4 regions of the Brevibacillus sp. HD3.3A genome follow, and region 1 is predicted to be linked to each of the others. Evidence: riboswitches for the same ligand, from Rfam matches in the RefSeq annotation. Region 1 holds a riboswitch; each other region holds the start of a gene.
The links. Region 1 has a riboswitch for cobalamin ahead of HP435_RS18750 (ABC transporter substrate-binding protein). Riboswitches for the same ligand answer to the same signal wherever they lie in the genome.
Positions count from the first base shown of each region.

Region 1 (7,680 bases):
AAAAGCAGATGCCGATTTTGTGCGCGAAAAAACCGGATTTGTCATCGGCGGTGTCTCGCCCGTCGGACATCTGGAACCGATTGAGACGTGGATTGATGAGGATTTGCTTCGCTTCGAAGTCATCTGGGCGGCTGCCGGGCATCCGAACGCTGTTTTTTCGCTGACGCCAAAGCAACTGGTACAAATGACGAATGGCGAAGTAGCGCGCATCGCTTCCCGCCCGTAACCAGCCAAGAAACGGCAAAGCCCTCTCGAATCCGGGCACGATCAATGGTAAAGTGGAAATATTCACACGATATCAAGTTGGCAGGGGGAGAAAAATCGATGCAACCTACTGAACCGATTTCCTTGGGACACCGCATCCATCTGATTGACGGCTTTGACATGGGCTGGGCGGAGCGGACGGGAACGTATGTAATAGCAGAGGAACAATTGACGCTTGTCGAGACAGGGCCAAGCCCGTCCGTGCCGTACATTGTGGCAGGATTGCACAAGCTCGGCTTTTCGCCGGAGCAAGTCAAATACATCATCGTGACGCACATTCATCTGGATCACGCGGGTGGGGCAGGCTTGTTTTTGCGCGAATGCCCGCAGGCCAAAATCGTGGTGCATCCAAAAGGAGCGCGCCATCTGGTGGACCCGAGTCGCTTGATTGCGGGAGCGAAAGCCGTTTACCAGGACGATTTCAACCGCCTGTTCGATCCGATTGTGGCGATTCCCGAGGAGCGAATCTTGGTGCGAAAAGACGGAGACACCTTGCCGATCGGGCCGAACTGTGTCCTTGAATTTTTGGATTCGCCCGGCCATGCGAACCATCATTTCAGCATTTACGATCCGGTTAGCCGCGGCATGTTCACAGGTGATACAGCGGGCGTTTTTTATCCGCAGCTCCAAAAAGACGGATTGCATTTCGTTTTGCCGTCCACGTCTCCAAATCAGTTCGATCCGCAGGCGATGCTTGCGTCTATCGAGCGTTTTCGCAAGCGCGAACTCCAGCGTATCTACTTCGGGCATTTTGGCATGACGGAAGAAGTGGAGGACGTCTATCGGCAAGTGGCAGAGTGGCTTCCCGTATTCGTGGCAGAAGGCGAGGCGGCCGTTTCCGCCGGGCTTGGCACGGAGCAATTGGGGGACAGGCTGTTCGCTCTTGTCAGCCAGCATCTGAAAGCGCGCGGCATTGCCGAGCAGCATGAAGTGATGAGCGTCCTGCGACTGGATTTGCAGGTGTGCGCGATGGGAATTATCGATTACTTGCACAAGCGCAAACAGTAATTTTCGTCGGTTAGGCAAAAGGCTAGTGGCTGCTGCAGGTTGACGGGTAGCCTGGGCCTGCGTTTTGGTGCAAAATGACGCATTCTTTTTTGGGCCAAGGAATGCTATGATGGTGGGTGAGTCTTAGCTTGCAGGCACAAACAACTGAATACAGCAAGCAGGTGCCTCGTCTGTCATGGGCGAGGTGAAAAGGGAAGCCGGTGCAAATCCGGCGCGGTCCCGCCACTGTAAAGCGGCTGTCGCAAGCCGCAAGCCAGGAGACCTGCCTGTTTGCATGATGTGCCTGCGCCTTCGCGGAAAGGTTCGGCCCGTTCAGGACTTTTTGGCGTGACCAGATCGTTCTGGCAAGTCGACCCTTTTGTTTCCCGCTGGAAGCGAAGGGGTTTTTCTATGCTAAGAATCAACCAGTTGCCCAGAAAGGAAGTTATACATATGAAACGTTCGTGGAAACTGCTCATGCCCATGGTCATTGCTGCAAGCTTGGTCGGCTGCACAGGCAATGGCAACACGCAAACAGCCCCTGCTCCAAAGACAGAGGCGCCACAGACAACACCACAGGAAACAACGGCCAAAGCGACTGTCTACCCGCTGACGGTCAAGGATTCGACGGGAAAAGAAGTGACCTTGCAAAAAGAGCCGCAGCGGATTGTCTCCACCTCTCCGGGTGAAACAGAGATTTTGTTCGCACTCGGCCTGAACGACCGGATCGTCGGGGTGTCCGACTACGACGATTATCCGGCAGAAGCTGCCACGAAGCCGAAAGTGGGCGGTGTCGTCAAGCCGAGCGAAGAGGCGATTCTCGCCCAGTCGCCTGATCTGGTCATCGGCGGAATCTCGATGGATGAGCCTGTCGCTGCGAAGCTGAAAACGTTGGGCATGCCTGTTTACGTGACTCACCCGCAAAAAATGGATGAGATATTTGACAACATTTTGGCGATGGGTGTCATTACAAACAGACAGGAGCAGGCGGAAAAAGTAGTCGCAAGCATGAAGCAGGACATCGCGCGCGTGCAGGAAGCGGTCAAAGCGGTGAAGCCGGAAGACAAGAAAAAAGTGTACCTGGAATTTTCGCCGGGCTGGACGGTGGGCAAAGGGGAATTTCTGGATGAGCTGATTTCACTGGCAGGCGCGACAAACATTGCCGCTGATACCCAAGGGTGGAACCCGATCAGCGAAGAAAAGATTTTAAAAAGCGATCCTGACGTCATTTTGTATGCAAAAGGCATTACGGACGACAAGACAGGGAAAAAGCTGGAGGACATCATTGCGAACCGCAACGGCTGGGACAAGATGAAGGCGATCCGCGACAAGCAGATTTTCGGGATGGAGCAAAATTTGCTTTCGCGCCCGGGACCGCGGATTACCCAAGGTTTGATCGAGGTAGCCAAAGCGATTTACCCTGATCTGGTGAAATAAAATGAAGAAGCAGTTGCTTTTATGGGGAGGGGCCAGCAGTCTGATCCTGCTGGCATCGGCGGTAGTCAGCATTTCGATGGGAGCGGCATCGCTTCCGCTTTCGCAAGTATGGCTGATCTTGTTGCATCAGCTCCCCGGCATGTCGGACTTGGTTGCCGTGACATGGCCGGATTCGTCCGAGCAAATCGTGATGAAAGTGCGTTTTCCCCGCGTCATCCTGGCGATTCTGGTAGGGGCTTGCCTGTCGCTTGCGGGCGCCGGATTTCAAGGGGTGCTGCGCAATCCGCTCGCAGACCCGTTTACGATGGGAGTGGCATCCGGAGCTGCTGTCGGTGCCGCTTTTCTGATCCTGTTTGGCTTGCAATTCGCTTTTCTCGGGGAATGGAGCACGCCTGTGGTCGCCTTTTTGACGGGGCTGTGCAGTCTGTGGATTGTACTGTCGCTGGCGAAGACACAGGGCAAGCTGCAAACAGAGACGCTCATTTTATCCGGGGTCGTCATTCAGGCGTTTCTCGGTTCGCTCGTCTCTTTTATGGTGTCCTTGTCGAACCAGACGGTGAACGAAATCGTCTTTTGGCTGATGGGCAGCTTGTCGTTTCGCGGCTGGGCTTTTACGTATGTACTGATTCCGTATGTGCTGATCGGTGTAATCATCCTTGTTGGCTATGCCCGTTCCTTGAACTTGTTTGCCCTGGGAGAGCGTCAGGCAGCGCATTTGGGCGTCAATGTCGACAAGACGAAGCTCATTATTTTGCTCGTATCCACCTTGTTGACGGCGGCGGCGGTTTCGATCTCAGGGATCATAGGCTTCGTTGGCCTGGTCGTGCCACATCTGGTACGGATGCTGGTCGGGCCGGATTACCGCATCCTGCTGCCGATGTCGGCGATTTGCGGCGGTATCTACGTCCTGTGGGCGGATACATTGGCGCGAATGCTGCTCGTTCCGACGGAAATTCCGCTCGGTGTCGTGACCGCCTTTTTGGGAGCGCCGTTTTTCGCCTATTTGTTAAAGCAAAACAAACGGATCGGAAGGAGGTAGACCTGCGATGATCCACGTACGAGGTTTGCAGAAAGCTTACCAGGATGTAGCGGTTCTGAGAGAAATCGAATTCGACGTGAAGCGGGGAGAGTTTTTCGGCATCATTGGCCCGAATGGCAGCGGCAAATCGACGCTGTTGAAAATGATCTCCGGCGTCATTGACCCTGACGCGGGCGAGGTTACGCTTGCTGACAAGCCGCTTGCCCGCTATACGCGCAAGGAGCTGGCCCGTGTTCTCGCCGTACTGGAACAGGAAGGACTGCCTCCTGTCGGTTTTCGTGTCCGCGAGGTGCTGGAGATGGGGCGCTTTCCTTATCAAAACTGGCTGGGCGAGGAAAAGGAAGACGTTACGCCGCTGATTGAGGAAATCATGCAGTTGCTTGGTCTTGCGCCGCTGGCGGAGCGTACGCTGGATCAGCTGAGCGGAGGAGAGAAGCAACGCGTGGCATTGGGCAAAGCGCTCGTGCAAAAACCGCAACTGCTGTTGCTGGACGAACCGACTACGTACCTCGACATCGGCTATCAGATTCAGCTCATGGATATCGTGCGCAAGTGGCAAAAGACGACGCAAGTGACCGTCGTAGCGGTTCTCCACGATTTGAATCTGGCGTCGCTGTACTGCGACCGCATCCTGATGCTGCACAGAGGCGAGCAGATCGGTGTCGGTTCGCCGCAAGACATGCTGCAAAGCGACCGGATTGAAGCGGTGTACGGCACAAGACCGATCGTCATGGAGCATCCTGTCCATCATTTGCCGCAAATCATGCTGCAATCCCGGGCGTAAGGGAGGCGTGGGAATGATAGTACTTGTAACAGGCGGTGCACGCAGCGGCAAGAGCACGTTTGCGGAAAAATATGCGGCCCATCTGGGAAAAGCAGGCGTCTATATCGCTACCGCGCAAGCTTTTGACGAGGAGATGCGGGAGCGGATCGCAAGGCATCGCGAGCGAAGACAGCAAAGCGACTTTCCTTGGGAGACGATCGAGGAGCCTTACGCACTTGCTGACGTGATTCGCTCACTCAGACAGCGTGACGAGCCTGCGCAGAAACAGGCAGTCGTGCTGATCGACTGTCTGATCGTGTGGCTGTCCAACTGGCTGATTCGCCACGAACAGGAACAGGCAGTGGAACGCACGCTTTCGCAGGTAGATGAGCTGGTCGCGGCTTTGCAAGATTTTCCCGGAACGATTTTACTCGTCACGAATGAAGTCGGAGACGGGCTGGTTCCAGAGTATCCGCTAGGGCGCAGGTTCCGCGATTTGGCGGGCCTGATGAACCAGCGCATGGCGGCTGTTGCCGACCAGGTTTTTCTGCTCACGGCTGGGATTCCGCTGGAGATCAAAAGCAAGGCGTTTTGCTTTTAAGCAGGGGAAAAGACGGTTCGAGTCGTCTTTTTCCCTTTTTTATGCTATAATATAAGAAAAGCAATGGAAGGGATCAGGATACCATGCGTCCCCATAGGACGATCTGGAAACGTTTTGACCTCTCCTACATCTAGCTTCGTAGTAGTCGATCGTCACTTGGACGACCAATCTACTACGAAAGCGAGGCCCTTTGTATGAGTAGCGACTTATACTTGCGATGTTCCTCCGTAGTCGGTTGGTCGTCTGTGCCAAAACCGACAAAAATGCGAGGAATCGATGATGAGGAGAGCGCTGCAATTTGTTCAACGTTACGGTATGATTTTGTTTGGAGCTTGTTTGCTGGCATTTGCGTATTATCACATTAACTTTCAGAACCATTTGTCTGAAGGTGGCTTTGTTGGTTTGGGCCTGTTGGCCAAATACGTCTTTGACCTGTCGCCAGCGTTAATGGTGCTGCTGTTGGATATCCCGCTGTTTTTGGTTGCCTGGTTAGTGAGAGGGCGACAATTCATCTGGGATACGATTTTTGCCTCTTTGGCTTTTACCGGGTTTTACGAGCTGTTTGAGCAGTATTCCCCGATTGTCATGGACATGAGCAGAATGATGCCCCTGGCTTCTGTACTGTCAGGCGTATTGACCGGACTCGGCACGGGACTGGTTTTGCGCTACGGAGCAGCGACGGGCGGCGACGACATTTTGTCCCTGTTGCTCAGCAAGTATACGGGATTGTCCATCGGTACGATTTTCTTGTTGCTGGACGTGATGGTTTTGTGCCTGTCGTTCTGGTATGTGCCGATGAAAGAGATGCTGTACACCATTTTAGCTGTAGTCATTTCCAGCCAAGTGATTACCTGGACGGTCAAATCCGGAACAGGAATCGCCGCAGAGGAAGAGGCGCACGCTCATGGCAACGTCTCTGTGACGCACCAATGAAAATGAGTAATCCAGTTGAAAAACATGCCTATACACATGCGCGCAAAAGGCCAAGTCGGGTTAGCTGTCGACTTGGCCTTTTGCCATTTCTACGTACATAACTATATGGCGAAGTAGTGGATACTAACCCTTACGAGAGTTTTGACGGAAAGGACGGGGGAGCAATGAGCGATCGTTTTTTTGGCAACTACAAAGCGTTCGTGGTCATCCCGGCAAAAGAAAAGGGAGCGGGGCCAAAAGCGTTTGATCCAAGCGATTACAGCCGCCATTTCATCCTGACGTTTTCCTTGTACGATTCGCTGATTACGTGCTGGAAGGAAGCCGGGAAGTTCAAGGTTCAGCCGCGGCAAGGCTTGGCTCGTGTCATCGATGCGTTTAACCTCAAGCACGACGGCACGGCTTACTTGCAAATGCTGGAGATGGAGGACGACCAGCCGTATTTTGTGCTGGCGTTATCTTGCAAGTCGGCCGCCGATCACGAGCAAGCAGCGATTAACCGGATTACGCAGCTGCTGGAAAAAGATTTCGCCACGGATCTGTTGATCGGGGAAACGTGGTACCAGCTGATCGGCGCCAAAGGCAAATTCGAGCGGAAGCTGTTCTCCTACAACATACAGCCTTATGCTCAACCTCCGAAGTAGTCGGCGAGTCCATCCGCGATGGCTTGCGCGGCTTTTTCCTGGTACGAGGACGTGCGAACGAGCGCTTCGTCTTTTGGATTCGATAAAAAGCCCAGCTCCACGAGCACGGACGGCCTGTCGTTTTCCCGCAGGACGTGGTAGTCGCCGTAGGAGATGCCGTTGCTTTTCAAGCCTATGCCGCTTGCCAGGCGCGATTCGATGCTGCGGGCGAGGTCGTAGTCTTTGTTTTGCGCATAAAAAAAGGTCAAGGTGCCGCTGTTTGGCTTGGTCGAAGAATTGTAGTGGATGCTGACGAAGGCGTCTGCTCCCCGCGCCTCGCTGATCGCCACCCGCTGCGAGAGCGAAGGCTTTTCCGCATCGCTCGTCCGCGTCAAAATGACCTGCGCCCCGCGCTGCCGCAACTTGCTCGCCAACAGCGCCGTAGTTTTCTGGTTCAGCGTCTTCTCTTCGGTGTTCCACTTCGTTCCGAGCGTTCCTACATCGCTTCCGCCGTGCCCCGGATCAAGCACGATGACTTTGCCCCGCAGTCCGCCTGACTTGTTGCTCTTGCTAGTGGCTGGACTGCTTTTTCCTTCCTGGATGTAACTCGACGATACCCAGCCTGTTTTGCCATCGGCGGTTCTGGCCTGGAGCCAGTCTGCTTGCCTGTTGACGATCTCTACCTGCGTGCCTGCGGACAGCACGTGCAAAATGTCATGCGTAAGTCCGGGACCTTTGCGCATGCGCAGCGCATCGGCTGTCACGAAGCCTGTTTTTTTGCTGCCAGCAGCTGCTGGGGCTTGCGCGGATGTGCCTGAGCTTTTCGCAGGGGAGGAGGCGGTGCCAGCCGCGCCTTTTTGCAAGTAATAGCCGGCAACCCAGCCGCTCGTACCCTGGTAGTTGATTTTCACCCAGCCATGCGATTCGTCCGAGATGGTCACGGATGTACCGTACTTCAGCGTCGCAACGACGGACGACTGCAAAGCTGGTTCGCTGCGGACGTTCAGGGAGGTCGCTACTACTTTGGCTTGCGCTT
Region 1 is NZ_CP085874.1:4,043,900-4,051,579, reverse strand. Features, by position in the region: gene HP435_RS18760 (YbaK/EbsC family protein) at 1-226, shown strand, start outside; gene HP435_RS18755 (MBL fold metallo-hydrolase) at 325-1,272, shown strand; cobalamin riboswitch at 1,415-1,557, shown strand; gene HP435_RS18750 (ABC transporter substrate-binding protein) at 1,705-2,688, shown strand; gene HP435_RS18745 (FecCD family ABC transporter permease) at 2,690-3,727, shown strand; gene HP435_RS18740 (ABC transporter ATP-binding protein) at 3,735-4,511, shown strand; gene cobU (bifunctional adenosylcobinamide kinase/adenosylcobinamide-phosphate guanylyltransferase) at 4,525-5,091, shown strand; gene HP435_RS18730 (YitT family protein) at 5,368-6,024, shown strand; gene HP435_RS18725 (hypothetical protein) at 6,189-6,665, shown strand; gene HP435_RS18720 (N-acetylmuramoyl-L-alanine amidase family protein) at 6,650-7,680, opposite strand, start outside.

Region 2 (7,680 bases), 1.9 Mb from region 1:
AGTGGTCAAGCATTTGATCCTGCCCGGAGTGGCTCTCGGAACGATTCCGATGGCGATTATCGCCCGGATTACCCGATCGAGCATGCTGGAAGTGATGCGTGCGGATTACGTCAGAACAGCCCGGGCAAAAGGCTTGGCGCAGTTCTGGGTCGTGTACAAGCATGCATTGAAAAATGCAATGATTCCCGTGTTGACGGTGATTGGTCTGCAAACAGGCTTGCTCCTGGGGGGAGCGGTGCTGACCGAAACGATTTTTGGCTGGCCCGGCGTCGGCCGCTACATTTTCACAGCCATCGGAAACCGGGATTATCCGGTGATCCAGTCCGGCATCTTGGTGATCGCTACGATTTTCGTACTGATCAATCTCTTGGTCGACCTTCTGTATGCTTACATTGACCCGCGCATTAAATACCGCTAGAGGAGGGACAAAGGAGATATGGCAGAAACTCACGTACAGACTGTGACCTGGAAAGTAAAAGATGAAGAAGTAGTCTCTCCTTGGCGGGAAGCGTGGAGGGCGTTGCGCAAGAACAAGCTGGCGATGGTCGGATTGGCGATTATCCTGTTTTTCGTGGCGGTCGCTGTGTTTGCTCCGATGATCGCGCCGTATCCTTACGATGAAGGCGAGCTGGTCATGAAAAACAAGCCGCCATCGGGGGAGCACTGGTTTGGAACGGATTACAACGGGCGGGACGTGTTCAGCCGCGTCGTGTACGGGGCGCGCATTTCCTTGTGGGTAGGCACCTTTTCCGTCATCGGCTCGGTCGTCGCCGGAACGATTCTCGGCTTGCTCGCCGGATTTTACGGCAAATGGATTGACACGCTGATCTCCCGCATTTTTGATATTATGCTGGCGTTCCCAAGCATCCTGTTGGCGATTGCGATTGTCGCGATTTTGGGGCCGTCTTTGCAAAACGCGCTGTTGGCGATTGCCATTATCAACATTCCGACTTTTGGACGTCTGGTTCGCTCGCGGGTTCTCAGCTTGAAGGAAGAAGAGTTCGTCATGGCGGCGCGCGCGATCGGGATGAAAGATTCCCGGATCATTATGCAGCACATTTTGCCGAACAGCCTGGCTCCGATCATCGTGACAGGGACGATGGGGATTGCTACTGCGATCATTGAAGCGGCGGCACTCGGCTTCCTTGGACTCGGTGCGCAGCCACCGGAGCCTGAGTGGGGGAAAATGCTTTCCGATTCCCGTCAATACATTCAAAAAGCGCCGTGGACGGTTATTTTTCCCGGACTGTCGATCATGTTGACCGTACTTGGCTTCAACCTGATTGGCGACGGCTTGCGGGATGCGCTTGATCCACGGATGAAAAATTAGTTGTAGTGCGAAGGGCAGTAGGGACACAAGCGTCCAGGCTGCCCCTTTTTTCGCGTCTGCTGGCTTATTTTCTTTGGGCATATGCTGGAGGATTCATGAGAGAATTTTCCGCTTCTCTCTTCTTTTTTAGGCAGGAAAATGGTATTCTCAGGGGTAGAATATTGTCGAAAGAGAAGGTGACGCAGTTGTTCCAGGAGCGTATTTCGAAGCTGCACGATTTTTTGGCAAACCATGAGTTAGACGCGGTATTGATCACTTCTCCCAAGCATGTTTACTATTTGACCGGGTTTTTTACTGATCCGCACGAGCGTTTTATGGGGCTGATCATTCCGGCCCAAGGCGAGCCTTCGCTGATTGTGCCTGCCCTTGATCGGGAAGCGGCGGCGGCAGCATCGTTTGTTCAGACGATTCTTACACATACGGATACGGACAATCCGTACGAGATTCTCAAGCAGGCGTTGCCAGCGGGCTTGTCCAAGCTGGGCATCGAGAAAAGCCACATGACCGTAGAGCGCTTCGAAGCCATGGGACAAGCCGTCGGTGCGCAGAGCTACACCGATGTGGAAGAACCGCTTCGTGAAATGCGCCTGATCAAATCGGCAGATGAAGTTGCCCGTTTGAAAAATGCGGTTCAACTGATCGAAGATACGCTTGGCGAGACGTTGAAAAAATTCAAAGTCGGTCAGACCGAAATGGAGATTGTCGCGGAACTGGAATTTCAGATGAAGCGTCTGGGAGCAGATGGCCCATCCTTTTCCACGATGGTACTGGCAGGCGAAAAATCGGCATTGCCGCATGGAACGCCAGGGTCGCGCCAGGTGCAGGAAGGCGATTTGCTGCTGTTTGACATCGGCGTAGCAGCTGATGGTTACGTTTCCGATATTACCCGCACGTTTGCCGTCGGGGAAGTCAGCGAACAACTGCGCGAAATTTACGAGACAGTGCTTGCGGCGAATGAGGCGGCGATTGCAGAGGTTCGTCCAGGCGTGACTTTTGCCCATCTCGACAAGACCGCTCGCGACTTGATTGCGGCGCGGGGCTATGGCGAATACTTCATGCACCGACTGGGACACGGTTTGGGCATGGATGTGCACGAATACCCGTCCGTACATGGTCAAAATCAGGAAACGCTTCGCCCAGGCATGGTGTTCACCATCGAGCCAGGCGTTTACGTACCGGGAGTAGGCGGCGTGCGCATTGAAGACGATGTGCTCGTAACCGAATCAGGCGTGGAAGTATTGAGCAAGTTCCCGAAACAATTGACTGTGATTGGCTAACGATCACGAAACACACAATTTCATATGAATCTGATGGTGCTGGCTGGAATTGTTTGGTTCCGCCAGCTTAATAGGGAAGTCCGGTGAAAATCCGGCGCGGTCCCGCCACTGTAAACGAGGAGTGCCTAGTACGCAGCAACCACTGTTTTTCGCGAGACGAAAAATGGGAAGGGAACTAGGCATGTTGATTCGTGAGCCAGGAGACCTGCCATGAGATCATTTGCAATCGACCCACGAGGATGGGACAGATGTAGAAGCAATCTTTAGAAAAGGCGCTCCACAAACGCTGGATCTATAGATATGTCTGCGTATGTCGAGCACCTCCCGATTGGAAAACTGGGGGGTGCTTTTTTCTATGGGTATCATCGTGGCAGCAACACGTGGAGAGGGGGAGATGCCATTTCCTGTATTGCCAAACGGAGCGGCTTTCCGTATAGTGTAGATGTAATTCGTAATAATTACGATTTACATATCAATTGTTTTCATCGCACAGAGAACATGAAAAGAAGAGAGGGTAACAAAACAAATGAATAAAACACCTAAGAAAAAGAAAGCCTTGCAAGGATTTTGGTTCGCGTCTGTGACTGCAATCATGCTGCTCATGTCTGCGTGTGGTTCCGCAACACCGGCAGCCCCTGAACAAGCTGCTACCAAGCCAGGCTCGGAGCAAGCTGCTCAGCCAGCCGCTGGCGAAAACAAGCCAGTGACAATCGTCAACAACGGCATCGAAATGACTTATCCGGAAGCACCAAAACGCGCTGTCACCATGAACCAGCACGTGACGGAAATTATGCTCGCTCTCGGTCTGGCTGACAAAATGGCCGGGACTGCGTATTTGGACGATCAAATTTTGCCTGAGTTGAAAGCTGACTACGACAGAGTGCCTGTGCTGTCCGACAAGTACCCGACGAAAGAAGTGCTGATGGCTGCCAACCCTGACTTTGTGTATGCAGGCTGGAAAAGCGCCTTTGGCGATAAAGGTGTAGGCTCGATGGAGGAGTTGGAGAAAGCAGGGGTCAAATCGTACCTGCAAGAGTCTTCCAACAAGCCGGGCCCGACTATTGACGACGTATTCGCTGACATTGCAAACATCGGCCGCATTTTCCGCGTGGAAGACAAGGCGAACGAACTGATTGGCAAAATGAAAGCGGAAATGGAACAAACGACAAGCAAAATCGGTACCGTGGACAAGCCGCTCAGCGTGTTTGTGTACGATAGCGGAGAAGATCAGCCGTTCACAGCTGCAAACAACTACATGACTGCCCTGATCAAGGCGGCAGGCGGCAAAAACGTGTTTGACGACATTCAAAAAGGCTGGGCAACGGTGAGCTGGGAAGAAGTCGTGAACCGCAAGCCTGACGTTATCGTTGTCGTGGATTACGGCGACAAAACGATTGATCAGAAGAAAGAGTTTTTGCTCGCCAAAAAGGAACTGGCTGACTTGCCAGCGATTCAAAACAAACGTTTGATTGTATTGCCACTGTCCGCAGCTTCCGAAGGGGTACGCGCACCGATCGCGCTGAAAATCCTCGGCGAAGGACTGTACCCGGATAAATTCAAATAAAGAACGGCTGCTTAATTAAGGAGGGAACGGCCCTGCATAAGATCAAGATGCCCTTCATCATCGTTGCCCTGCTGATCGGGTTGCTCGTCTCGATTACGTTTGCGGTAACACTCGGCTCGGTGGAAATCAAACCAGCGACAGTATGGAAAATTGCCTTATCGAATCTTCCGCTGACCAATCAGTGGATCGAAGTGGATTGGTCAAAAGGAGAGCAGACAATTATCTGGGATATTCGGTTTCCCCGTGTCCTGTTGGGGGCAGTTGTCGGGGCTGGTCTATCTGTTGTGGGGGTTGCGATTCAGTCTCTCGTTCGCAACTCCCTGGCAGATCCGTACATATTAGGCGTTTCCTCGGGAGCATCGGCTGGAGCGACTTTGGTGATTTTGTTCGGAGCATTCAGCATGTACGGACAATTCGCCCTGTCGTTTGGCGCTTTCACAGGGGCGCTTGTCTCGATCCTGCTTATTTTTACTTTGTCGCGAATCGGCGGGCAAAACTCGACCGTACGCTTGCTCATGGCGGGGATTGCCATTTCTGCGATTTTGTCGGCGATTACCAGTTTGATCATTTTTTCTGCGCCAAACGAACACGGCATCCGCTCCGTGTTGTTCTGGATGAGCGGCAGTCTCGCGGGCGGCAAGTGGGAGTATTTGACCATCCCGACATTGATCGTGGTCATTTGTCTGATCGTGCTGCTGGCGCAGTATCGTTCGTTGAATGCGATGCTGATGGGCGAGGAGTCTGCCGGGACGCTTGGGGTCAACACGGTGCAATTTCGCAAGCTGCTGTTGGTCATTACGGCCCTGCTCACGGGAGTCATCGTCTCGATCAGCGGAGCGATCGGATTTGTCGGTTTGATGATGCCGCATATCGTGCGGGTTATCGTCGGTTCCGATCACCGACGCGTCTTGCCCGTCAGCGCCTTGCTGGGAGCGATTTTTCTGATCTGGGCGGACGTGATTGCCCGGCTTGCTTTTGCCCCGGAGGAGCTTCCTATCGGGATCATCACGGCGTTGTGCGGAGGCCCGTTCTTTATTTGGCTGATGCTGCGCAGTTCTTATTCTTTCGGAGGTAGCGGACGATGAATCTGAATGTGGAGAACATTACAGTCGGGCTGGAAAACAAAACGATTTTGCACAACATCAGTCTGACGGTCCGCTCCGGTGAGTTCGTCGGGCTGATCGGGCCGAATGGCAGCGGGAAGTCGACTTTGCTCAAAAGCATTTATCGCGTGCTGAAGCCGTACAGCGGATTGATTTCGCTCGACGATGACAACGTGTACCAGCTGTCTGCCCGGCAAAATGCACAGCGCATGGCGGTGGTTCGTCAGGAAAGCTCGGTCGAATTTGACTTTACGGTCATGGAGATCGTCATGATGGGCCGCTCACCGCATAAGCGGCTGTTTCAAACGGATACGACAGCCGACAGCCGCATTTGCGAGGAGTCGCTGGAACGAGTGGGGATGCAGGCTTACGCCGAGCGCAGCTTTTTTTCCTTGTCCGGCGGGGAAAAGCAGCGCGTCTTGATTGCCAGGGCGCTGGTGCAGCAAGCGGAGTTTCTCGTTCTCGACGAGCCGACCAACCATCTGGATGTCCGGTATCAGCTGCAAGTCATGGATTTGGTCAAAACACTCGGAATTACCGTGTTTTCATCGCTGCACGATCTCAACATCGCCGCGATGTACTGTGATCGGCTGTACGTCATCCGCGACGGTGAGCTGGTCGCTTCCGGCACCCCTGATGAGGTTTTGGAACCCGGCTTGATTCGGGATGTGTTCGGGGTAGAAACGGAAGTAATCACTCATCCGCGCACAGGGAAAAAACACGTCTATTTCTTTTCCGAAGCATTGCGCAACGAGCAATCTCGACAGGAGGTCAAAGCGTTATGAGTGTTTACAGCTGCCAAGTATGCAAATTTCGATATGATGAATGGTTAGGCGATACGAAAAATGGCGTCCCACCGGGGGTGCCTTTTTCACATTTGGCAGGCTCCGTCTGTACGACGTGCGGCATGCAGGGAGAAGGGCGGCATCTGCCTCTGCCTGAAGCCAAATACATCGGGCTGGAAGCCACTTACTACGATCAGTTCGCGGGCAAGGCGGGGATCGCCTTTTATCGCAACTGGCTCATGCAGGAAGCGCAGCTCGCTCCCGTGTCTGTGCTGGAGCTTGGGGTAGGCACGGGGCGGATCGCGATTGAGCTGGCGCGGTGTGGGTTGTCCGTCTGCGGCGTGGACAACAGTCCGGACATGCTGGAGATGGCGACGAAAAAGAAACGGCGCATGCTGAAAGACCAGGAGGATTTGCTCGTGCTCGTGGAGCAAGATGTACGCGAATTGCAGCTCGATTCCACCTTCACGCACATACTGCTTCCGGAAGGCATCTTTCAGCAGGCGACCTGTAGAGCGGAGCAGCGACAGTTCCTTGCGGTGATCGGACAGCATTTGACCGCGAACGGGACGGTTGCGATTGACTTGCTGCTTCCGCCGGTCAACAGCAAATGGTCCGTCATGCAGCGCAAATTCGTTTTCCCTGACCGGATGGTTTACCAAAAGGTGGAGGGAGAAACGCTTTTGGCCGAGCAAAAATTTCGTTACATGCTGACGTACGAGACGTTTTTGGAGCAGATGGAACAGCCGCGCTACAGGGTGGAGCGGGAGCTGGCGCTGTTGTTGCCGGGAGAGCTGCATCTGCTTTTGGAAGCGGCGGGATACGAGATCGTGCAAAGCATGGAAAATGTCGTCTGCCACCACAGCGAGCTGCCAGAACAAACCGAAGAATACGAGGCGGATCGCTGGCAGCACGGGGGCTATCCGTTTGCGGAGCCGCCGGGTGCACCGGGAGCCGCGACGCGCTGGACGATCATTGCCAAAAAAATTTCTGCCCTTTCGCTGTAACAAAATCCGGACGGTTGCATCTAACCAGTAAAGGATTTGCGGGAAGGAGGTCGCGCCCTTGGATAAATTGCAGCCGACTGTCGAAGCTGCCTTTGAACAAATCATGCAAGACTACGGGACGCGGATTCTTCGCCTTGTCACTTTTCTGGTCAAGGATCACAGTTTGGCAGAGGACATTACCCAAGACGTGTTTGTGAAGGCGTACCAGCATCTTCCGCGTTTTCGCGGGGAGAGCAGCGTTCATACATGGCTATACCGGATCGCCGTCAATGAATGCAAAGGCTATTTGCGGTCGTGGTCATTCCGCCATATCCTCCCTCGCTCCTGGATCAGAAAAGATGGCGAGCTGTCCACCGAAAGCCTCGTGCTGCATCAGGAGCAGCGGAATCAGCTCGTGGCTGAGGTGTTGCAGCTTGCGCCCTTGTATCGTCAGGTGATCGTCCTGCATTACTACGCAGATTTGTCGATCAAAGAGGTAGCTGACGTCCTTCGCATATCCGAAGGGACCGCGAGAACCCGTCTGCACAGGGCGAGGCAACAGCTGAAGCAGAGTCTTGGGGAAGGGAGCGAGTGGGAATGGACGACAACCGATGGATCGCAAATTTGAAGGACAG
Region 2 is NZ_CP085874.1:2,130,429-2,138,108, forward strand. Features, by position in the region: gene HP435_RS10430 (ABC transporter permease) at 1-418, shown strand, start outside; gene HP435_RS10435 (ABC transporter permease) at 437-1,330, shown strand; gene HP435_RS10440 (M24 family metallopeptidase) at 1,516-2,607, shown strand; cobalamin riboswitch at 2,625-2,835, shown strand; gene HP435_RS10445 (ABC transporter substrate-binding protein) at 3,134-4,171, shown strand; gene HP435_RS10450 (FecCD family ABC transporter permease) at 4,219-5,256, shown strand; gene HP435_RS10455 (heme ABC transporter ATP-binding protein) at 5,253-6,059, shown strand; gene HP435_RS10460 (methyltransferase domain-containing protein) at 6,056-7,066, shown strand; gene HP435_RS10465 (sigma-70 family RNA polymerase sigma factor) at 7,125-7,673, shown strand; gene HP435_RS10470 (hypothetical protein) at 7,643-7,680, shown strand, end outside.
Region 2: another riboswitch for cobalamin. It lies ahead of HP435_RS10445 (ABC transporter substrate-binding protein); the one in region 1 lies ahead of HP435_RS18750 (ABC transporter substrate-binding protein).

Region 3 (7,680 bases), 1.1 Mb from region 1:
CATGACCCAGCATCTGTACTTCATCGTCAACCTTCAGGATGCGTTGCAATTTAGCCACGGGCTTACGCGACTAGGATTTACCCACTATTATCTCGTGCCCCGCGGCAATCAGGTCGCATTTGTTTTCGAACGGACTTCGACCCACAACCGCATCATCCTGAGGCGTTTCTTCGGTGCAGATGGCGTGTCCCCTCACATCTAGACTAGCATCCGACTGCTGCTCTTTTATCAGGGCAGCAGTCCCTATTCGTCCACACACATCCGCCATTTTTCGGGCATAGGATGCCTTATCCTGACGCCTCGCCTCTCAAACAACAAAGAAAGGATTGTCTGCTGCTTTTCACACCGCGACCCCATACAGGCGAGGACGAAAGAAGTAACGCAGCCCCCATCTGCCAACGGACCACCCAGCTTATCGCGGCAAAAAAAATGGCGCCGACTATTCTGCACGATTAGTCGAACGCCTATCCCCAATTGCGAACTTATACTAGATGACATTATGTTTATCGGTTGCGCAAAAACTGGCGTTTATATATAAATAATGGAAAATACACACCGCAGCGGAAGTCCCTCCGCCTGATCCAAGAGAAACTTTTTGACGCTCGCTCCTCGCATTCGCCTTTTGCTCAGTTACTCTTCCCTGCTTTTTCCAAGCTTCCGACCCGTTTCTCCAGCTCAGCCAGCTTCTTGCGAAAACTAGACCAAACGGCAAAATAAGTAACAATTCCAACTGGCACCCCAATCAAAATCAAATCCAAGAAAAAAGATACCCAGTCAAAAGTGACAGCACCAAAGTCCAACATTCCCATTAACCTCCATGATCAAGCAAATCCCTTTTTCCACTGCTCCTTCAGTTCCCGATACGTCTCTCCATATTGGATGGCATGCTCGATATGCGAATATTTCAGCACCAGATCGTCGCCCTTGCTCTCACAGCACGCGAAAAACAAGCTTTCCATCAGGTTATGGTTTTCAATGGAGTTGGTGATATGGATACACTCGTCCAGCGAATCGCTGTCGTCGCGCTTGTAAAACAGAAAAGTCCCTTCCTTGAACGGGCCTTTCTGGGTTGCGTCCTTCCAGATCAGCATGCCGAGCGTGATGAAATAGCCCTCCTTGAAGCGGATGACACCTGTAATCACAGAATCGATCGTGGTTGGAATGATCGCGATGGAGCTGCTCAACTGATGCACATATTCATACAAAGCTTTGTTCGTTTCCTTCAAGTCAAAGCCGGAAACGTGGACAAGCTCTTTTTCTCTCAATTTCTCCACAAGCTGCTGAACACAGAGCGTCTTATTCAAAGCTGAAATCACAATCTCACCACTTCTCCCGTTTTAAGTAGGTCCATTCTCTTTTATTCGCTAAAAACAGACGTTTCCCTACAAAATCCGGCCGACATTTCTCAAGATGGCAAAGTTGTGCGTATACCCATTTCCGTCCGAACGGCTCCGCATATGATACAAGGGACAGATAACCTATGGAAGTGAGGCTGAACCATGAAGCAGAACAGTGGTTTTTCTGCGGAAGACCTGGCGTTGATGGCGGCCGTTGTGGTTCTGCTGGGCGATTTCTTGGCCTTCTTGTCCATTTTGAAAGAACGGCAAGAAAAAGAAGACAAAGGGAACAACAACTGAGCAAAAAAGCCCCTCTCGTTCTTGTTAGCCGAGAAGGACCTTTCGGTAATGACTACGATTTTCCTGTCAAATATTCGTCTTTCGCTTTCTTTTCCTTTTCTTCGGTCGTCATTTCTTTTTCCAACACGTTGAACATGAGCTGATCTTTGACCTTCTCGGGAAACTCTTGTTGCTCCTCGCCAGCAAGCGAAGAACTCATCAACGAATCGTGCTCCATCAGGGATACCTCCAAAAGGAATTTTACGGATAGAATACCCTTGGATTGTTCTTGCCATGCGTCAAGAAATCGTGCACAACAAAAACGGCCGCCAGCGCGACCGCTTCTCCGTCGCTAACGGACAGCAACCTGTCCAGTCAGCAGACGCTTTTTCAATTCCTCCAGCGAACAAGGGACGCGCTCGCCAGCTTCTTGTCGCCATTCCTGCGGCAAAGCTTCCCACACGTCAGCGATGAGCGGCATGCCGAGATGCAGGCTTTCCAGCAGCTCCCTTTGTGCCAATGCCTCTTGCGGCTCTCCGGCAAATACGAGTTTGCCCGCGTCCATCACGCAAATCCATTCCGCCCACTCAAACGCGATATCCATGTCATGCGTCGCCATTAGCACCGTCGTCCCGTTTTGGTGAATCGCATCAAGCTCGCGCAAAAGATTTCGCGTCTGATAGCGGTCGAGATACGCCGTAGGCTCATCCAAAAGCAACAGCTCCGGTTCCAGCACCATGACCCCGGCCAAAGCCAGTCGACGCTTTTGCCCCAGGCTCAGGTGATGAATCGGCACGTCAGCAAGCTCGGTCATCCCGAACGCCTGAAGAATCGCCTGTACCTTTTGGCGAATCACGTCCGCCGGCAGGTTCCGGTTGCACAGCCCGTAGGATACATCCTCCGCTACGGTACTGGCGATCAGTTGGTGCTCCGGGTCCTGGAAGACAAGACCGACTTTTTGCGTCATCTCCTGCAAGGCAGCGCGTTTGTAGCTGAGCGGCGTCCCTTTCCAGCTCACTTGCCCTTGCTGCGGCTGGATGATCCCGTTCCCGTGCAAAAACAAAGTAGATTTGCCGCAACCGTTTCGTCCGAGCAGCGCGCATTTTTTCCCTTCTGGAATGCCCAGGGACAGTCCGCGCAGCACAGGGCCGCGGCCACCCGGATAGGCGTAGTGCACGTCAGCAAATTCCAACAGCCATGATGTCAAAGCATTATCCCCCTGTCCACCACTCCAGCAAAATCAGCAGAACACAGCCTGCTATCGACTCCCATTCATATCGTCTGGAGCGGGAATGACTGTGCAAAGAAAGCACTTGCAAGCTTTCCCCGAAGCCTCTGGCTGCCATCCCTTTGTACAACGCATCGTATTTGCGCATCGCCCTGACGAACAGCTGGGCAGCCAGACCGCCGATGTCGCGCATCGTCGCGCGAAATCCCCGGTGTCCGCCACGCGAGCGCTGAGCAATCCACAACTGATGGGAGACGCCGAGCAACACGAAAATAAAGCGGTACATAATCATCAGCAAATCCGTAACGATGACCGGAAGCCGCAGCTTGCGCAACACCTGCAAAATCTCGGCAAACGGCACCGTAAACAAAATAAAGGAAAAGCAGGCAAGGCTGGCCATCGTTCGCCAAAACAGCACCCACACCTTGCTGATGGCGCTCATTGGAACGTATATCAAATAAGGGCCGACATGCCACGCCACTGCCATCTGAGTCACAGGAGCTGTCTCCGCCCTTGTCGCTTCCAGCAGAAGTGCAGGCAAACCCAAAACAAAGAACGAGAGAGACAAAAGAAGAAATCCGAAATAGAAACGGACGGGAATACGGGCATATCCGATCACCCATACTCCCATCCAAATGCAAATCGCCATTTGCAACCACTCATGTCCTGTCAAAACGAGCAAAATCAACGCGCTCGCAAACAGAAGCTTGTGTTCCGGCGGCAAAAATCTCAGACGGTTTTGATACGAAAGAGAGTCAAGCTGCTGCCAGTTCATTTTTTGTTTTTATCCAGCCGACCTTTGTACAAGCCCATCGCATAGCCGACAATGCCCGCTCCCAATGCCGCTTGCACGGCAAACAGCAAGCTCTCCGTCTCGCCTCCTGGCGGTTCAAGCAGCGGCTGGAACCACGGCTCGTACGCAGGGGCAATCTCCTTGATCGCTTCCTCTGCCGCTCCGTCCGCTCCGCCGAACTCCGAGTCCTGCACCAAAAGCAACGGCACGATCGCAAGCACGACGACACCCAGGAGCAGCAGCCAGTTCATTCCTTTTTTCACAGCGATTCCTCCCGTTTCAGCAAGCGCAGCTCCGCCAGCTCTTTTGCATTGTAAGATTGAAGCCAGTTCCAGACGAGCACGGTCAGAAGCCCCTCGCTGATCGCCAACGGAATTTGTGTGATGGCAAAAATGCCAGCGAACTTGGCGAAAGAAGCCAATACCCCGCCAGACTCAGCCGGAAAAGCCAGCGCCAACTGAACAGATGTCACTACATAAGTCGCCAGGTCAGCAAGAGCTGCCGCAGCGAAGACAGCCAAACGTTGTCCTCCGTTGGCACGGACAATCAGGCGGTACACCCCGTAAGCCACCATCGGCCCGACAACCGCCATCGAAACAGCGTTGGCGCCAAGCGTGGTCAATCCGCCATGCGCCAACAGCAAGGCTTGGAACAACAGCACCAGACTGCCCAGCACAGACATCACCCACGGGCCGAACATGATCGCCCCAAGTCCTGTTCCGGTAGGATGGGAGCTGCTTCCCGTCACCGAAGGAATTTTCAAAGCAGACAGCACGAAAGCAAAGGCACCTGATACGCCAATAAGCAGCTTCATTTGCGGGTGTTCTTTGACGATTTTGTTTAACGAACGAATGCCAAGAATGAAGAACGGAATAAATACTACCCACCAGAACAACGCCCACGACAGCGGCAAATACCCTTCCATAATGTGCATCGCGTAAGAAGTTTGCGGTTCATTTACGAGAAAGTAAAGAACAAAGCCCGCAATCAATAAACAGGTCGAGACAAAGCGTGATCGATTCAAGGCAACTTCTCCTCCTTTGCTGTTCTTTTTACCGTTTTTTCCAATCAAAAAAGCCCCATCCGATAGCAGACGAGGTATGCGCACAAAACAATAGACATGAACTTCTGTCCAATTGCTCCGTATTCACCGCTCCTTTCCGCGAAGGTCTCCAGGGTGTGGCAAGTAGGTAGGTCTCCTGGCTTTCAGATCGATGCGCTCTTTGTCCTTCCCCATATGAATATGAGTGGAACTTCATCAAAGAGAACTCCCTGATTACAGTGGCGGGACCGCTCGGGACTTTCACCCGATTCCCTGTTACCCTTCGTGCTCATGCACACAAAGGCACCTATTGCCGACAATATCCAATTGTTTGACAGTTCTTGCTTGTCCTACATTATTATACTCAATCGCCCAATCCAGCGTAAAGCTTATTATCAAAAGGCTCCTGCAACCGATGACCTTTTGGCGAATGTCATTGACTGCACGAGCCTTGTTTTTGGTTCTACGTTTTTGATTCTACGCTTTCGCGTCCACGCCAACCGCTTCGCTGATGTGGGAAAAACCGTCCCGCTGCATCAGCTTGAGCAATTGCTTGTTGATCTGCTTCGAAATGCCAGGCCCTTGATAAATCATGCCAGTATAAACCTGGACCAGGCTGGCGCCCGCGCGTATTTTCTGATAGGCGTCTTCTCCGGTAAAAATGCCTCCGACACCGATAATCGGCACTTTGCCTCCGACTTCCTGATAAATCTCTTTCACCCACGCTGTCGATCGCTCTGTCAGCGGCTTTCCGCTCAAACCGCCCGCTTCCTCGCCGTACCGATGCCCTTGAACAGCTTCCCGCGACAGTGTCGTATTGGTGGCAATAATCCCGGAAATACCTTCCGCCACAGCCCCTTGCACGACATCGCGCATATGCTCGTCAGACATGTCTGGAGCTACTTTGAGCAAAATCGGTTTTTTCTGAATGCCGCGCGCTTCCAGCTCAGCCGCTTTCTCGCGTATCGCCCGCACCAGCTGGCGCATGCTTTCTGTCTCCTGCAAGTCGCGCAAATTCGGCGTGTTCGGCGAGCTGATGTTAATGACGAAATAATGGCCGTACGCATAGAGCATGTCCAGACACTTGATATAGTCAGAAGCCGCTTCCTCATTAGGAGTGACTTTGTTTTTGCCAATATTGATCCCGATCGGAACATCGGAATAAGCGTAATCTACCAGATGCTGCGAAGCCAAATACGCACCGTGGTTGTTGAAGCCCATTCGGTTGATCACTGCTTCGTGTTCAGGCAAACGGAACAAGCGGGGCCTCGGATTGCCAGGCTGTCCCTGCGGCGTCAAAGTCCCGATTTCCACAAAGCCGAACCCGAGCGCACCGAGCGCATGATACACTTCGGCATTTTTGTCAAAACCGGCGGCGAGTCCTACCGGATTGGGAAAAGTCATTCCCCACAGCTTTGTCGCCAGACGCTCGTCCTTCAACTGGAACATCATTCTGAGCAAGCTTTTTCCCGGAGCAGAATCTTCCATCAGCTTCAAGGCACCAACCGTTTTTTCATGAATCTCTTCCGTATCCATCTGGAACAGATATTTTCTTATGAGCTTATACATCCCGGCTGCACTCCTTACTCCATTTTTACCTCATTGTAGAATACCACACTTTGTTTCTCGTGGGCTAACCTTTATACGCGATACATATTTCCAGTCGAGCAGACAAACTATAACAAAACCAGCGATTTAAAAGGGGACGTATGTTTCATGAAAGCAGACGGAAAAATCGGGATTGGCCAAGCGATCATGGTCATGATGCTCTCAATCGGAATAACCAACCATGTTACCCTTATTCCTCTGCTGCTCAGCAAAGCTGGGCGCGATGCCTGGCTGAGCGTCATTATTGGCGCCATCCCCTTTGCCGTTTGGGCATACGCCCTGTTTTTCATCAATAGACGGATCAAGCAGATGTCGCTGTCCCAGTGGCTTCTTTTGCGATCTGGAAAAACCGTCCGGCATCTGCTCCTCGCCCCGATCATCCTTTGCCTGTACTTGATGGCCCTCGTCAATTTAATCGATACGCAAACATGGACTACCGTCAACTATTTGCCGCAGACACCGGAATGGGTGACAGCGCTTGCCCTGATCATTTTGTGCGTGTTCGCCTCTTACGGCGGCATAGCCTCTGTCGGCATTACTTCCGGCATCCTGCTGCCTGCCGTTTCGTTATTGGGCATGTTCGTCGCGTTTGGCAACATTCCCAAAAAAGATTATACCCAGCTTTTGCCGCTGTTCCAGAACGGGCTTATGCCCACCCTGCACGCCATGGTGTTTGTAGGAGGAGGATTTACCGAGCTGTTCCTGTTGCTTTTGCTGCAACACCACATTCGCAAACCGCTTCGCGCCGTCCACTATATCATCATGATCGCGATCGTCCTGGTACTGACCCTCAGTCCGCTTACAGGAGCCATCGCCGAGTTCGGGCCTGTGGAATCGACGCGCCAGCGGTTTCCCGCCTTTGAGCAATGGCGGCTTTTGACGATCGGCAAAGACATCGAGAACATGGAGTTTTTCTCGATTTTCCAGTGGCTGTCCGGGTCGTTTATCCGCATTACGCTTTGCTTGCTGCTGCTCGGGGAGCTGCTCGTCCTGCGCACGAAAAAGCAAAGAAAATACGTCATGTTCGTCCTTGGCGCCAGCATGATCGCCCTGACCAGTCTTCCTTACAGCGACATGCAATTCGTGACGTTTCTCTCGAAGATTTACTATCCTTTTTACTTGCTGGTTATGGTAGTCGTCACACTCATCTTGTTCCTGCTGTCGCTGCGAAAACCAACCAGATTGGAGGATGTGAGCCATGACCCTTGAAGAGGAGCTGCGTGATAGATTTGCGCATTGTGCTGATGTCGTCTTCCTGCGGGCTGTCACCCCGAACGATCAGTCTGTGCTCATGCTGTACTGCGAAGGTTTGGCGGACGTACGGCATTTGCAGGAGACGGCTTTGCCTCAATTGGAGCACTGCGTAAATTCTGGCGATCTGCGCTCGCTTCCG
Region 3 is NZ_CP085874.1:5,138,592-5,146,271, forward strand. Features, by position in the region: gene HP435_RS24020 (hypothetical protein) at 2-202, shown strand; gene HP435_RS24025 (hypothetical protein) at 627-803, opposite strand; gene HP435_RS24030 (hypothetical protein) at 822-1,316, opposite strand; gene HP435_RS24035 (hypothetical protein) at 1,500-1,637, shown strand; gene HP435_RS24040 (hypothetical protein) at 1,690-1,854, opposite strand; gene HP435_RS24045 (energy-coupling factor ABC transporter ATP-binding protein) at 1,969-2,823, opposite strand; gene cbiQ (cobalt ECF transporter T component CbiQ) at 2,828-3,619, opposite strand; gene HP435_RS24055 (energy-coupling factor ABC transporter substrate-binding protein) at 3,616-3,900, opposite strand; gene HP435_RS24060 (energy-coupling factor ABC transporter permease) at 3,897-4,661, opposite strand; cobalamin riboswitch at 4,809-5,005, opposite strand; gene HP435_RS24065 (quinone-dependent dihydroorotate dehydrogenase) at 5,157-6,248, opposite strand; gene HP435_RS24070 (GerAB/ArcD/ProY family transporter) at 6,396-7,496, shown strand; gene HP435_RS24075 (spore germination protein) at 7,486-7,680, shown strand, end outside.
Region 3: another riboswitch for cobalamin. It lies ahead of HP435_RS24060 (energy-coupling factor ABC transporter permease); the one in region 1 lies ahead of HP435_RS18750 (ABC transporter substrate-binding protein).

Region 4 (7,680 bases), 1.3 Mb from region 1:
GAGCTTTCTTTCGTTTTCCGTAAAGAAGTCTGCCGCGCCGTACTGCTCGATAATTCCTTCGATGAACTCGCGCTCTTCGGCAATCTCCCCGTTCTCTGCGATTCCGGCGGCGTAGACGGCAATCAGGCACAAAGCAATGGCCCGCTGCACGATCTCTTCCTTGGTCCTGATGACAGCATCCTCATCCCCGACGATGACAGGCAAATGGTTAATATACGGGACGCCTTGCTCCTGCAAAAGCTGGATGTTGCGCGCTTTGCGCTCTTCCCCGGACTGGGATGGACGCACGTGCCGATCGATAAACTCGGTGCTCACCGTCACCAAATAGTCGTCCACCTCTGATTCGCCCTCGGTGTTCAAAAGCAGGCGGCCCTCTTTATCGAGCATGTGGCCTGTCGGGAGGAAAACGATGCCGGATACTTCCTTGGCAATCGCCAGGACAGCAGCGAACGTTTCCCGGTCGATTTCCTTGCTGGCTACGATGCCTACGGCCACGTTGAGCGCGGTAATCTGGATCAGCAGCTTTTCCTTGACCTTTTCATGCGCCGTCTCAATCTGGGCAAAAAATCCGTACATCCCTTTTTTCATCTGCAAAAAGCGCTCCGGATCGGCTTCCTCGCGCATGAAGTTGAAGGCCAGTGTGCTTTTGCCAAACCATTTCTTGTCTGTGACGGTCACGCTTTGTCCGTCCGCAGCAGCTTGTACTTCTTTGTCTGGAAAAGTCTCCTTGATCGCATCGACTATTTTTTGATAGTCAGCTATGGAGACGTATAGTGTACATTGATTCATCGTTGCTCCCCGCTTTCGTTTCTATCTTTTGTCTAGACGAAATTTTGCCACCAATAGTCAATTATGGTATTCTACCCCTGTTCCGTGCAAGTTTACATCTACCTATTTTGATGAAGAATCTACCATATTCCGTTTGGAAGGTGATCCGATGAAAAACATTTTGTTGGAGGAATTTTCTCCACTTTGCGACATTCAAGCCTTTGTCGAAGAAGATGAATCTGGCGTTTATTTTTATTTGTGGGACTACCCCGGCCAGGAACACGCGAGTATTCGCTCCTGCTGGGTGCGCAATTACGGGCCAGCTCCCGAGACACTCGATTTTTCCGCCATGGAAGACGGAAACGCTCCCATGCTGCCGCGCGACTGCTGCGCCCATCCGCAAGGCGCGGAAAAGCTCGACCCAGATGAGCTGTCAATTGTCTGGCTGACAGAAGGAGACGCCGCAGCTTTGCTTTATCAAGACGAGGTGCTGTGCGTCATTCCCGGCTGGGCGGGGCAGCAGGCAGACGGCTCCAGCTATCCGGCTTATGCGCGAGACTGTATCGCAGAATCTCCTTTCTGCTTTCCGCTGGGCACACCAGACACAAACGCTTTGTTTGCGCGAATCGAAGCTGCCCGGCAATTTTGGGCGAGCTGGGACGAAAATCCTTGGCCAGACTTGCAGCATCAGTATCTCGACGCGATCACGGCAACGCTTGGCCCGGTCAAAAACTATTACGGCATCGACGGCGGTCACTGGCCGCCGAAAGCATTGGTCACGGTGGAAAAGGGCGAAATCACCTACGCCGTCACCTTGGGCGTCTCCATCGTGCCGCAGCCAAAGGTCGAGCTATATACCGAATCACCGGAACAACTGCGCCGCTTCGAGCTGGCTTTTGCCTGCGAAACCAAATGGCTGGCCGAAAATGAAAAGCAACTTTTGGCCTACATCAGCGGGCAAACAACGCTGCCCTGGTCGTACATGACTTTTCTCGCCCAAGGGCACACCATCCCTTGTCAGGAGATCAGCGAGGTAGACGGCCGCTTCACATCCATGCTGCTCGCCAAGCCCCAAAGCGCCCCGGCGCTGGCCTTCCCGACGGTTTACGGCGATCCGGTCAACCTGCTCTGGATGATTCCCATCACGAGTGCCGAACAACGCTTCGCGGAGGAAAACGGGTCGGAAGCATTGATCCGTCTGGCTGTTGGGACGGAAGCGGAATGGATTTTCAATGGGATGGAAAAGTGGATGCGTTGAGTGAATGCGTAGAAAAAGTTCGGATTCGCCATGCCGAAAAGAGTTGCCTAGCATGATAAAAAGCTTCGCTGCATTTTGTGCGCGAAGCTTTTTCGTGCTTGTTTTGCTTGTGTGTTTCTCCTGTTTCCTCCCTCCGCTACAGCTACGATCAACACCATCTTTACAAACTAATCCTTCTCTCCGGCTTCCAATACAACAACGCCGCTTTAAACTGATGCACATACGCAGGCTTGCCATCTACCCAGACCAAATATTGGCGCAAAATCGCCTCCGCTTTCTCCCGATCATAGGACGGCTCCATAATCGCGCTCAAATTTTGGCTGACAAACTGCTCCTCCGACTCGTACACGTACGTTTTTTGCAAAGGAAGAATGTTGCAGTTCACGTCAATGCCCAGCTCATACAGCAAATTGGTCAGATGAATATAGTCTCTGCGCGAAAACTTGATTTTGTACCCGAGCTGCTGATGAATATCCCAGTAGTGCGGCTTTTCCGGCCCGCTAGTCATCCCGATCACCGCCAACCGCCTGGCCGAATTGTTCATATTGACCATCGCCTGATCAATCGCCTGCATCCGATAATAGCAGTTCACACCAAACACGACATCATGGACGGGCGGCTCGTACTCTTCCCACTTGGCATGGACAAAGCTCATGTTGGATAGCCCTTTCGCACGCGCCCCCTGCTCCAGATAGCCCAGCACACTCGCCGAACTGTCTACGCAAGTGAGCGACCGCGCTTTGCTCGCCGCCGCAAACGTGTAATTTCCCCATCCCGGCCCAATCTCCAGCACTTCATCGTCTTCCTGAATAAAGGAAAGCAGCTCCCTGCCAATCTCCCGCACATAGTCATCCGGCTCCGCTTCCGCCGTTTTGCGCTGCAAAAATTGATCCCAAAAGCTTTCTTCCAGTTGGTCGTCAGTCATGCGCTCGGGCAGCTTGCCTTCCCAATTTTTCATCCCTTCCATCCAGGCTTCCCTGGACTTCATCCCTAGCCTTACTCCGTAGTACATGTTCTCCCCCTTGCTTATCGCGACTCTGGCAGCGTGGCCGTCAACTTCAGACCGCTGCTGCCCTGCCCGATCTCGACTTTTACTCCGTACACCTGCTCCATATTCGCAGAGGTAAACACTTCCTCCGGCCGCCCGGAAGCATAAATTTGCCCTTGCTGCAGCAAAAACACGCGATCTGAATATCTGGCCGCCAGCTCCAGATCGTGCATGATCAACACGACCAGCACTTGCTGCTGGAGGGCAAGCTGCCGAACCAGCTCCAGCACCTCCAGTTGATGGCGAATATCGAGAGCGGACGTCGGCTCATCCAGCAGCAGTATTTCCGGCTCTTGGGCAAGCGCTCGCGCAATCAGTACCTTTTGCCGCTCGCCTCCGCTCAGCTCGTCCATATAACGCTGCGCCATTTCCGCAAGTTGCAGCCGCTCCATGATTGCTCCCGCTACTTCCAGATCGTGAGCGGTCACGTTCCACTGCATGTACGGTTTCCTGCCCAGAAGCACTGTCTCCAACACCGTTAACGGATAGCCGAAAGCCGTATGCTGCGGCACGTACCCCAGCGTTTTCGCCAACTCGTTAGCCGAATAGGAGCGAATGTCTCTGTCTTTGATCCAGATCCGCGCTCGTTCCACCGGGATAATCGACGCCATGCTTTTGAGCAAGGTTGTTTTCCCGGCACCGTTTGGCCCGATGATGCTTGCGACCTCGCCTTTTTGCAAGTTCATCTGAATTTGCTTCAGAATCATCTTCGTTCCGTACTTGATCGATAAATCCTTGACCTGCATGTACACCCGACCGTCCTCCTTATGCCCAGTAGTCCTTGCGCTTTTTCAACAGCAAATAGACGAAAAACGGGGCGCCAAACAACGCGGTGATGATGCCTACCGGAATCTCGATCGGAGATAATACCATGCGGGCTGCCGTATCTGACAAGAGCAGCAGCAAAGCGCCCATCAGGCAAGAGCACGGCAGTAAAAATCGATAATCCGTCCCGATGATGATTCTGCTGATATGCGGTGCCACCAGCCCGATGAACCCGATAATCCCGGTGAAGGCAATCGTGACGGAGGCCATCAAGGTAACGAGCAAAAGGCACACCCAGCGGACTTGTTTGACATTGACGCCGAGCGTTCGCGCTACATCTTCGCCAGCGCATAGCGAGTTCAGGTCCCAGGCGTATTTCAGCAAAAGGACAAGCGAGATGATCACGAGCGGCAGCAAAATGTGCAGCACTTGCCATTTCGCTCCCCAAAATCCTCCCATGAGCCAGACAACCAAGTCTTTCAACGCTTCGTTGTTGGAAAAAAACTTCAAACCGGAAACGCCCGCCGAAAACAGTTGCCCAATGGCCACCCCCGCCAAAAGCAGTACGGTCGTCGAGCTGTTTTTGAGCTTGGCGATGCCGTAGACCGCGCCCACAGCGAGACAGCCAAACACAAAGGCATTAAGAGCGATCATCCACTGTCCACTCGAAACGAGGTTGATGCCAAACACACTCGTCCCGGCCACGATCGCCAATGCTGCTCCAAAAGCCGCTCCGCTCGATACGCCGAGCGTAAAAGGGTCTGCCAGCGGATTGCGCAAAATCGCCTGCATAATCGCACCGGCACATGCCAGCGAAACTCCTGTAATGATCGACATGACCATGCGCGGCAGCCGAATCTCGTATACGATGTAGGCGGTCATCTCATCGGAAGCGCGTCCGGACAAAATAGCCAAAAGCTCAGGCAACGCAACTTCTACAGCCCCTTGACTGACTGCGTAAAGCGTCAGCAGCACCAGCAGGAGGAAAAGGCTTGTCAAAATGAGCAGCTTGCTTTTCACGCTCCCGTGATAGATGGCCTGGATCGGTCGCTGCACTGGCTTGCTCAGCGGTTGTCCTTGGCTGTCATTGAACATCTTTGAACGAATAGTGCCAAATGCCTTGGTATGGCACGCCTAACCATTTTTCAAAATACTCTTTGGCATACTGCTCGGGATCGATATCCTGGAATTTATCCGGGTACAAATATTTGGCTAGTTGGAGATTGCCGATATACCGCTTGTCCGATCCGACAAAGTTGGTGTAGAAAAAGTAAATGTCTTTGCTTTGCCCCGCCTTGAGCCGCGAAACAGATGTCGTGCTCATAATATGGCGCAGCGCTTCTTCAAACGGCTTCGTATCCTTCACATTGTAGCCACCCAGCCAGGTGCCGTGCAGGGTAATGACCTCCGGGTTGCGCTTGAGCACATATTCCTCGTCGACCATGATCGTAGTCGACGCCTCCGCCGGATTCCATTGCAAGTCGGCAGCGTCTTTCCCGCCAGCCAGAATCGTCGCGTAGCCTTCCCCTACTCCTGGCTTCCCGTCTAACGACTGGCTGGGGAAAATCCGGTAGCCCCCGTTCGTATTGAGAAATCCGGCTGACAAGGCAAGCACCTGTTTTTTGTCTTCCTCCTTGATGCCCGCCACCCGGTCCGCTAACAGCTTTTCAATCGAATGCTTCCAGGCGAGAAATTCGTCTGCCTTGTCCGATTTATCAAAAATTTTGCCGAGCAGCTTCAGCTCCTCATCCATCTGTTCCGGCAAATAGTTGTTCATTCGCACGACTTTGATTCCGGCTGGCTCCAGCTTTTCCTCCAGCGTCTTGTCGGGGCGATTCGTATAGGCGAAGACGATTTGCGGCTTCAAGCTGATGATTTGCTCCAGATTGATCTGCTTCGTTTCCCCCACATCCGGCTTGCTGTCAAATCCGAGGTACGGGTTATTTTTGACCGTCGTGTCGCCTGTAGCCAGCACGTACTGCTCGGCTCCCAGCAGCTTGATCGCTTCTGCCGTGTTGCGATTGAGCACGACCACCCGCTCTACTGGCAGCTTTACCGTGATCGCAGTCCCTGCGGAATCTTGAAAAGCAAGCTCCTGCTTTTCCTGCGGCACCGCCTGTTCAGTTTTCTGTTCCGCAGGCGTTGACGATGACGGTGAAGCAGCAGAGCAGCCAGTCACGACCAAAAAAATCGTGAGCAGGCCAAACAGCCATGCTTTGCCGATCCAGCTTTTCCGGTTCTTTTGCAGCATCGTTTCCACTCCCTATCTTTTTGTGATCAATAGAAAAGCCCCGTCCCGCCGGACGAGGCAAACGTGTAGAAGTAATCAGTCGACATCATGAATAAATAGACACAAGCTGTCGCAGCTTCTTCCTACACCTCACCTTTTCCGCGAAGGATTACGGGTGTGACAAACTAGGTAGGTCTCCTGGCTTTTGGCTCATCGCGCTCTTTCGTCTTCCCCGATGGTTATGCTCCATACCGAGTGACATGTTGGAAAGAGAACTCACCAATTACAGTGGCGGGACCGCTCGGGATTTTCACCCGATTCCCTGTTACCCCTTGCTCTCGCAAAGGCACCTAGCTGCATGCTATTCTTGGCTGATTATACCATTATTTTCATAGGGAGGGGGGACCGTAAAAACAAATCGGCCGCTTCCTTCCCTCTTTTGCCTTCGCCCGAAAAAAATCCGCCGTTCTCAGGTGGTCGTATGGTTGTCGTATGCGATTATGGCCCGGTGCTTTCAGCAGTTTTAGGCAGTCGGCTCCACTTCATCCGCCACAGGCGTGCCAAACTGCTCTCCCCATTTGATCAAGTATTCAATCACGGGACGCAGTGCTTCTCCCCGCTCTGTCAGCTCGTACTCCACCTTTGGCGGAACGACCGGGTACACATGCCGCAGCACAATCCCCGCCTCTTCCAGCTCCCGCAGCTGTTCCGCGAGCATTTTGTGATTCACGCCCATGATGTTTTTCTTCAGCTCACCGTACCGCTTTTTCCCGTTCATCAGTTGGCAAATAATCGTCGTTTTCCATCTTCCTGCAAGAATGGAAACAGACAGCTCGATCGGACACTGAAACTGTTTGCCGTTTATTTGATAAATCACCTGTTGGTTCCCCATGGTTCTCACTTCCCTTTTGGTAAGTATTCAACGAAAAAGTGCGTACTTACTTTTTTACAGTGTATTCGGTAAGATCACTTTTGTAAAACACGATTTCAAGGAGGCCCTCATGGAAAAATTCGTTCAGGTTGGTCCCATAAACGTCGCATATGCAGTAGAAGGAAGCGGACCTGCCGTGCTGTTGATCCACGGTACAGGAGGCAGTTACGAAGGCACGTGGGGCAATCTCGGCAAGGCGCTGGCACCTGACTTTACCGTCATCACCCCCAATTACAGCGGCTCGGGCAAAACGCAAGACGACCGCGAGCGGCTGGAGCTGGACGATCTGGTCGAGCAAAATGTGCAGGCAGTTATGCAGGAAGGCTTTACGCACTTTCATGTCGTAGGCTACTCGCTCGGCGCTGTCGTAGCAACGGCCATCGCCGCCAAATACCCGGAGCGAGTCCAATCGGTGACAGCGATCGCGGGCTGGGTAGAAAGCGATCTCGCTGTCGCCTATCAGTTCGATCTGTGGCAAAAGCTGTTCCGCCAGGATCGGGAGCTGTTCGCCCAATTCGCCATCCACACTGGCCTCAGCCCGGCGTTTTACAGCTCGTTTCAAACGTTGGAGCAGTTGCATGAGTTTACCGCCAATTTGGCTGCGACACTTGCCGAAGGTACTGGCAAACAGGCCGAACTTGACACTCGCATCAACCTGCGGCCTTTGCTTGGCAAAGTCA
Region 4 is NZ_CP085874.1:5,392,589-5,400,268, forward strand. Features, by position in the region: gene HP435_RS25225 (DUF4272 domain-containing protein) at 1-789, opposite strand, end outside; gene HP435_RS25230 (suppressor of fused domain protein) at 938-2,026, shown strand; gene HP435_RS25235 (class I SAM-dependent methyltransferase) at 2,187-3,038, opposite strand; gene HP435_RS25240 (ABC transporter ATP-binding protein) at 3,053-3,820, opposite strand; gene HP435_RS25245 (FecCD family ABC transporter permease) at 3,840-4,895, opposite strand; gene HP435_RS25250 (ABC transporter substrate-binding protein) at 4,924-6,090, opposite strand; cobalamin riboswitch at 6,240-6,438, opposite strand; gene HP435_RS25255 (winged helix-turn-helix transcriptional regulator) at 6,593-6,961, opposite strand; gene HP435_RS25260 (alpha/beta fold hydrolase) at 7,071-7,680, shown strand, end outside.
Region 4: another riboswitch for cobalamin. It lies ahead of HP435_RS25250 (ABC transporter substrate-binding protein); the one in region 1 lies ahead of HP435_RS18750 (ABC transporter substrate-binding protein).